2 regions of the Lysobacter arenosi genome follow, and region 2 is predicted to be linked to the other one. Evidence: predicted binding sites of a transcription regulator. Region 2 holds the regulator's gene; the other holds the start of a gene.
The links. The regulator HrcA, encoded in region 2, represses chaperone genes, less so after heat shock. The targets are predictions, from matches to a motif close to TTNGCACTCNNNNNNNNNGAGTGCNAA.

Region 1: a site for HrcA is predicted at 2,565-2,591, ahead of rpoH (RNA polymerase sigma factor RpoH). Genes of this name have one in related genera too.

The regions. Positions count from the first base shown of each region.
Region 1 is NZ_CP071517.1:2,732,853-2,737,062, reverse strand. Features, by position in the region: gene ftsX (permease-like cell division protein FtsX) at 18-917, shown strand; gene HIV01_RS12635 (response regulator) at 929-1,771, shown strand; gene ung (uracil-DNA glycosylase) at 1,768-2,487, shown strand; gene rpoH (RNA polymerase sigma factor RpoH) at 2,602-3,492, shown strand; gene HIV01_RS12620 (NAD(P)/FAD-dependent oxidoreductase) at 3,613-4,210, opposite strand, start outside.
Region 2 is NZ_CP071517.1:905,752-909,961, reverse strand. Features, by position in the region: gene dnaK (molecular chaperone DnaK) at 1-465, opposite strand, end outside; gene grpE (nucleotide exchange factor GrpE) at 612-1,142, opposite strand; gene hrcA (heat-inducible transcriptional repressor HrcA) at 1,326-2,381, opposite strand; gene recN (DNA repair protein RecN) at 2,523-4,187, shown strand; gene HIV01_RS04330 (potassium channel family protein) at 4,201-4,210, opposite strand, start outside.

The DNA.
Region 1 (4,210 bases), 1.8 Mb from region 2:
AGGCGCCGCGTTCGCGCCTGGGCACCTGGTTCGACCACCACCTCTACAGCCTGGTTGCCAGCCTCGGCCGCATGTTCCACAAGCCCTGGGCGACCGCGCTGACCATCGGCGTGATGGCGGTGGCGATCACGCTGCCGCTGGGTCTGTGGGCGGCGCTGGGCAACATCGAGCGTTTCACCGGCTCGGTGCAGCAGGCGCGCCAGATCAGCCTGTTCCTCAAGCCGGCAGTCGCGCTCGACCGCGCCCGCGCGCTCGCCGACGAGCTGCGTGGCCGTGCCGACGTGGCCGCGCTGGAACTGCGCACGCCCGAGCAGGGCATGCAGGAGCTGCGCGAACACAGCGGCCTGGGCGAAGCCATCTCCGCCGTTGAAGGCAATCCTTTGCCGAGCGTGTTGATCGTCAGCCCCAAGGGCGACGAAGCCATGCTCGCCGCCTCGCTGAAGAACCTGCCAGAGGTCGACGTCGTCCAGCACGACGCCGGCTGGCGCGAGCGACTGGATAGCTGGCTGCGCTTCGGCGTGCGCCTTGCCTGGGTGCTGGCGATCCTGCTCGGCCTGGGCGCGCTGCTGGTGGTCGGCAACACCGTGCGCCTGGACATCCAGTCGCGCCGCGAGGAAATCGCCGTGCTCCAGCAGCTCGGCGCCACCGACGGCTTCATTCGTCGCCCCTTCCTTTATCTGGGCCTGAGCTATGGCCTGGTCGCAGGCGCGATCGCACTGGCGCTGCTGACGGCGGCCGACCAGGCGCTGCGCGATCCGCTCGCCGATCTCGCCCGCAGTTATGGCAGCAGCTTCACCCTGCGCGGCTTCGACCTGCGCCAGGCAGCGGCGATTGTCTTCGGGTCCGGCCTGCTCGGCTGGATCGGCGCCGGTCTCGTGACCGGTCATTACCTGCGCCAGACCCGGCCCATTTCGTAAGCAGTGAACGCATGACCTCCCACGATCTTCGCCACCTCGCCAGCACCGCGCCGCGGATCATGGTGGTGGACGGTTCCAAGCTGGTGCGCAAGCTCATCGGCGACGTGCTCACGCGCGAACTCGCCGATGCGGTGGTCGTGCCCTGCGCCGGCATCGCCGAGGCGCGCGCCGCGCTCGAAGCAGGCGCCGTCGACTTGGTCACCACCTCGCTGTCGCTGCCGGACGGCGACGGCATTGCCCTCGCCCGGGCCGTGCGCGAGGCGGCGGGGCAGGCCTACGTGCCGATCATCGTGGTCTCCGGTGATGCGCAGTCGCACCTGGAATCGCGCAGCTTCACCGAGGACGTCACCGACTATTTCGACAAGGCCCTCGGACACACCGCGCTGGCCGCCTTCATCCGCGGCTACGTGCACCCGCAGCCGATCCCCGGCGCACGCGTGCTCTACGTCGAGGACAGCAAGGTCGTGGCGCTGGCGACCAAGCGCATGCTCGAACGCGCCGGCCTGAGCGTGCTGCACTTCATCGGTGTCGAGGAAGCGCTGGAATTCCTCGAGACCCGCCGCGGCCAGGAAGACATCGGCGCCGACCTGGTGCTGACCGACGTCTATCTGAAGGGCGCGCTCAGCGGCAACGACCTGCTTGAGCGCCTGCGCCAGGACTTCGGCCACGGCAAGCGCCGCCTGCCGGTGCTGGTGATGACCGGCGATGCCAACGCCCACAACCAGAGCGCGCTGCTGCGCGCCGGCGCCAACGATCTGGTGCTCAAGCCGATCGAAGAGCGCCTGCTGATTACCAAGACGCTGTTCCAGCTGCGCCTGTCGCGGTTGCCGGAGCAGGCGACGCTGGACGCATGAACGACGGCGGCGAGCGCGCCCACAGGATCGCACTCGAGCCATCCTGGAAGGAGCGGATAGGCGACTACCTGCAACGTCCGGACATGCAGGCGCTGTCGACGTTCCTGCGCGAGCGCAAGGCCGCCGGCGCCAATGTCTATCCGCCCGGCCCGAACATCTTTGCCGCGTTCGACGCGACGCCGTTCGATGCGGCCAAGGTCGTCATCCTCGGCCAGGACCCGTACCACGGCCACGGCCAGGCCCATGGCCTGTGCTTCTCGGTGTTGCCCGGCGTGCCGGTGCCGCCGTCGCTGCTCAACATCTATAAGGAAATCGAGCGCGACCTGGGGATCGCCCGGCCCGACCACGGTTGCCTGCTGCCATGGGCGCAGCGCGGCGTGCTGCTGCTCAATGCCGTGCTGACCGTCGAGGAGGGCCGCGCCGGCGCCCACCAGGGCAAGGGCTGGGAAGGCTTCACCGACCACGTGGTCGACACCCTCAACCGCGAACGCGAGGGCCTGGTGTTCCTGCTCTGGGGCAGCTACGCCCAGGCCAAGGGCAAGGTGATCGATACGCGCCGGCACCGGGTGCTCAAGGCGCCGCATCCTTCCCCGCTGTCGGCCCACCGCGGGTTCCTCGGCTGCGGCCACTTCTCGGCCGCCAACGAGTACCTCCAACGGCGCGGGCAGGGCGTTATCGACTGGTCGCTGCCGCCCCGGACCCAGCTGGCGGTCTGACTACGCCTACGGCACGGTCCCGAACCTGAACGGTTCGATTGTTCTGTCACCGCAACAGTGCGGAACTTCCAGGGCCTTTAGCAGTCCTACAACCCGACTGCTAAGATGCCTGCCATGACCACGAACAGCCTTACCAATAGCGGCCTGTCCACTGCGCTGGTCGCCAACAACATCCCCGTGCCGAGCGCGCTTGGCTCGCTGGACGCCTACGTCAACGCGGTGCACCGCATCCCGGTGCTGACCGTCGAGGACGAGCAGGCGCTGGCCCGCCGGTTCCGCGAAGGCGAAGACCTCGATGCCGCCCGTGAGCTGGTGCACTCGCACCTGCGCTTCGTCGTGCATGTTGCCCGTGGCTACAACGGCTACGGCCTGCAGATCGGCGACCTCATCCAGGAAGGCAACATCGGCCTGATGAAGGCGGTCAAGCGTTTTGACCCCGACCAGGGCGTGCGCCTGGTGTCGTTCGCCGTGCACTGGATCCGTGCCGAGATGCACGAGTTCATCCTCAAGAACTGGCGCATCGTCAAGGTCGCCACGACCAAGGCGCAGCGCAAGCTGTTCTTCAACCTGCGCAAGTCCAAGACCCGCCTGGGCTGGATGAACGCCGAGGAAGTGCGCGCGGTCGCCAAGGACCTCAACGTTTCCGAGCGCGAAGTGCTGGAGATGGAATCGCGCCTGTCGGGCCGTGACATCGGCTTCGATGCGCCGGACGAAGACGACGATGGCGCTCCGCCGTCGCCGGTCGCCTACCTGCGTGCCGACGGCGAGGATCCCTCGCAGACCTACGAGCGCGAAGACGAGGAAGACGGTCACCTGGCGCTGCTGCGCGAGGGCCTGTCGGAACTCGATGCGCGTTCGCGCGACATCATCAAGCGCCGCTGGCTCGACGACGAAAGCAAGATCACGCTGCAGGAGCTGGCCGACGAGTACGGCGTCAGCGCCGAGCGCATCCGCCAGATCGAGGCGAACGCGCTCAAGAAGATGCGGGCGCTGTTCGCGGCGTAAGCGTCAGCAGATGTGACACGCAGAACGGCCCGGGAAACCGGGCCGTTTTGTTTTGCATAACCGTCATCCCGGCGAGCGCCGGGATCCATTTGGACTTGGCACTGGACGGCAACGGCCGGATCAAGATGGATCCCGGCGTTCGCCGGGATGACGTTCAAGGTTGTCCTGCCCCAGGATGATCCGCGCGTGTCGCTGGTAGCTCCAGTACGCCCATGCCCAGTTGATCAGCACGATGATCCGGTTGCGGAAGCCGATCAGGAAGAACACGTGCGCGGCCAGCCAGAACCACCACGCCAGCAGGCCTGACAGCTTGAACCCGTGCAGGTCGACCACCGCGGCCATGCGGCCGATCGTGGCGAGGTTGCCGAAGTCGCGATAGCGGAACGGCGCCGCCGGCTTGCCGGCCAGGCGGGCGCGGATCGCCGTGGCCACGTGCGCGCCCATCTGCTTGGCCGCCGGGGCCACGCCGGGCACGGGCTTGCCGTCCTGCACCACGCTGGCGAGGTCGCCGGCGATGAAGATCTCCGGATGGCCGGGCACGCTCAGGTCGGACGCCACCGGTACGCGCCCGGCGCGATCGCGGTCGACCCCCAGCAACGCGCCCAGCGGCGAGGCGGCGACACCGGCGGCCCACAGCACGGTGCGCGCGGGCACGAACTGCTCGCCAAGGGTGAAGCCACGCGCATCGATGGCGCTGACGGCCGTGCCGGTCACGACT
Region 2 (4,210 bases):
GGTCGCCTGGCGCTGGCTGTCGTTGAAGTACGCCGGCACGGTGATGACCGCTTCGGTGACCGTCTCGCCCAGGTAGGCCTCGGCGGTCTTCTTCATCTTCGCCAGCACTTCAGCGGAGATCTGCTGCGGCGCCATGTTCTTGCCGTCGGCCGTGGCGACCCAGGCGTCGCCGTTCTCGTGCTGGGCGATCGAGTACGGCACCAGGTCGAGGTCCTTCTGGACTTCGGCGTCGGTGAACTTGCGGCCGATCAGGCGCTTGACCGCGAAAAAGGTGTTCTTGGGATTGGTGACGGCCTGGCGCTTGGCCGAGGCGCCGACCAGGACTTCGCCGTCCTTGGTGAAGGCCACGATCGAAGGCGTGGTGCGGTCGCCTTCTGCGTTTTCGATGACCTTGGCCTTGCCGCCTTCCATGATCGCGACGCACGAATTGGTCGTGCCCAGATCGATACCGATGATCTTGCCCATGTGTGTAGCTCCCTCGCTAATGCTTGAAATGGTGTGGCGCCGAATCTGTGGTGGCGCCGATGTGCGTTATCTGGGGGCCGGCGGTTGCCTCTTCAAGCGACCGCGTTGGCAAAGTCGCTCGCCTGGCGCTGCCCTGCCCCGATCGTTCAGTCGTGCTTGGCCACCACCACCAGCGCAGGGCGCAGCAGGCGGTCGTTGAGCAGCCAGCCCTTCTGGTAGACCTGGACCACGTCGCCCGGCGCATGCCCGGCGCTCTCGACCATGCTCATCGCCTGGTGGTGCTCCGGGTTGAAGGCCTTGCCGACCGGGTCGATCGCGACCAGGCCGTTGTCGGAGACGACCTTGAGCAGCTGGCGCAGGGTCAGCTCCATGCCTTCACGCAGGTGCTGGGCGGTGTCGGCCTGGATGGTGAGGCCGGCCTCGAGGCTGTCGATCACCGGCAGCAGGTCGCCAAGGACGCGCTCGTTGGCGAACTTGCGCGCCATGTCGATATCGCGGGCCATGCGCTTGCGCTGGTTCTCGAGTTCGGCGCGTTCGCGCAGCGAATCCTCACGCAGCTGCGTCAGCTCGGCGCGGGCGGCCTGCAGTTGCGCGGCCAGCGAATCGCCGCCGTCGGCGTCGTTGGCAAGGTCCAGGGTGTCGTTGTCGGGGGTGTCTTGCGGATCGATCTGGGTCATGCGGTGCTCCATCCCTGCGCCAAGGGCGCCAAACAATTCGGAAATCCGCGCTCAAGGCGCGACAGGGCAGCAATGGGGCCGCCCCGCGAGGTTTCAAGACGAACTGCGCCGTTGGCGACGGCCAGGCGCCGTTCCGGCCGGCCAGGGGCTGTCCCCGTCCCGGCAGCGGCGGGTCCGGGTCCCTCAGGACTCGGAGTGGATGGCAGCCCCGAGCGCGTCGGCGGCGGCCTGGACCACTGGAATCACGCGGTCGTACGCCATCCGGGTCGGCCCGATCACCCCCAGGACGCCCAGTACCTGGCCACTGCCACCGCCGGCAACGTACGGGGCGGTGACCAGCGACATCCCTTCCAGCGGCGCCAGGCCGGTCTCCTCGCCAATGAAAATGCGTACGCCGGGCGCCTGCACCGTGCGTTCGAGCAGCTGCAGGATCTCGCGCTTGCGGGCGAAGGCGTCGAACAGGTCGCGCAGGCGGTCCAGGTCGGCCAGTTCCTGCAGCCCCATCAGGCGGGTCTGTCCGGCCAGCACCATGTCGTCGCCGCCCGGCGCCAGCGCCTGCTCGGCCAGCTCGACCGACTGCGTCAGCAGTGACTGCATCTCGGTCTGGGCGGTGCGTAGCTCGCGCAGCAGGGTGGCGCGGATGTCGGCCACGGTGCGCCCGGCGAAGTGGGCGTTCAGGTAGTTGGCCACGCGCTCGAGCTCGCCACTGTCGAACGGGCGACGGGTCTGCACGATCCGGTTCTGCACTTCGTTGTCGGCGAACACCAGGATCGCCAGCACACGCGCGCCGTCGAGCGGCACGAAATCGATGCGGCGGAAGGCGAACTGCTCGCGCCGCGGCACGCTGACCACGCCGACGAAGTGGGTCATCGCCGACAGCAGCTCCGAGGCGCTGCCGAGCAGGGCCTGGGTGCCGGAACCGGCCGGTAGCTCGCCGCGCAGGCGGGCTAGGTCGGAGTCCGGCAGTGGCCGCACCTGCAGCAGCGAGTCGACGAACAGGCGGTAGCCCTGGGGCGTCGGGACGCGTCCGGCCGAGCTGTGGGGCGCGCTGAGCAGGCCGGCGTCTTCCAGGTCGGCCAGGATGTTGCGGATGGTCGCCGCGCTGACGTCCAGCCCGGCGTGCCGCGCCAGCGTCTGCGAGCCGATCGGCTCGCCGCTGTTGATGTAGCGGCCGATCAGGGTGCGCAACAGCTGCCGTGCACGCGGGTCGAGGCTGGGATCGGCAGGTTTGCGGTTCATGACGGGCATATTGATAGGTCGCGGCCCGATCCGGTGCAAGGGTTTTCGGCGCCGGCCATTGCGGCCGATGCCGCAGATCTGAACCTGCGAGACGCTCCCCCGCTATCACGCCGCAACCGACACAAGGCACAATCGCGCTCCATGCTCGTCCACCTCTCCCTCAAGCAGTTCGCCGTGGTCAGTGAAGCCGAGCTCGGTTTCGGTCCCGGCCTGACCGTCATCTCCGGCGAGACCGGCGCCGGCAAGTCGTTGCTGGTCGACGCGCTGGGCCTGATCTCCGGCCTGCGTGCCGACAGCGGCGTCGTCCGCCACGGCGCCGACCGCGCCGAGCTGGTCGCCGGCTTCAGCCTCGACGACGTCCCGCTGGCCCGTGCCTGGCTGCGCGACAACGAGCTGGACGAGGACGACGCCTGCCAGATCCGGCGCGTGATCCGCGCCGACGGCGGCTCGCGCGCCTGGGTCAACGGCCGCCCGGTCACGCTGGGCCAGCTGAGCGAGCTGTCCACCCTGCTGGTCGAGATCCATGGCCAGCACGAGCACCAGGCGCTGCTGTCGCGCCCCAGCCAGCTGGCGCTGCTGGATGCCTTCGGCCGTACCCAGGCCGAACTGGGCGCCGTCGGCGCCGCGGCGACTCGCTGGAGCGCATTGCTGACCGAGCGCGACGAACTGTCGGCCAAGGGCGATGTCTCCGACCGCATCAGCTGGCTCGAACACCAGCATGGCGAACTGGATCGCGAAGACCTCGAGGCCGACGCCATCGCGCGCCTGCAGGACGACCATCGCCGCCATGCCCATGCGGCCGACCTGATTGCCGCCTGCGAAGGTGCATTCGCCCACCTCGGTGGCGAGGAAGGCCCCTCGCTCTCGCGCAGCCTGCAACAGGTTCGCAGCGACCTGCAGCGTGTGGTGGAACACGAGCCGCGCCTGGGCGATGTCGACGCGATGCTCGATGCGGCCGCGATCCAGGTCGACGAAGCCCTTGCCCTGCTCGACCGCGTTCGCAGCGACCTCGACCTCGACCCGTCGGCGCTGGAGCTGATCGAGCAGCGCCTGACCCGCATCCACGAACTGGCGCGCAAGCACCGCGTGCCACCCGAGCAACTGGGCGCGCAGCGCGATGCGATTGCGGCCGAACTGGAATCGCTGCAAGGCGCCGGCGCGCGCCTGGCCCGCCTCGACACCGAGATCGAAGCCGCCCGTCGCGACTGGCGCCAGGCTGCCGACGCACTCGGCCGTCTGCGCCGCGAGGCCGCGGCCAACCTGTCGGCCAGCACCACCGCGCTGATCTCCGAACTGGGCATGGGCGGCGGCCGCTTCGACGTGCAGGTCGAACCGGTCGAGACCGACCGCCCCGACCCGCAGGGTGGCGAGCGCGTGGAGTTCCTGGTCGCCGCCAACCCGGGCCAGCCGGCGCGAGCGCTGCGCAAGGTCGCCTCCGGCGGCGAACTGTCGCGCATCTCTCTGGCGATCGAAGTCGCCGCGCTGGGACTGGACGCGGTACCGACGATGGTCTTCGACGAAGTCGACACCGGCATCGGCGGCGCCGTGGCCGAGATCGTCGGCCAGAAGCTGCGCGCGCTGGGCGCCAGCCGCCAGGTGCTGTGCGTGACCCACCTGCCGCAGGTCGCTGCGCAGGGTCATGCCCATTACCGGGTCAGCAAGGCAGCCAGCGAAGGCGTCACCCAGAGCGCGGTGCAGCTGCTCAATGCCAAGCAGCGCGAGGAAGAACTGGCACGCATGCTCGGCGGCGTCGAACTCACCCGCGAAGCACGGGCTGCCGCCAAGCGCCTGCTGGCCGACGTCTGACGTCGGCCAACACTCACTCCCTG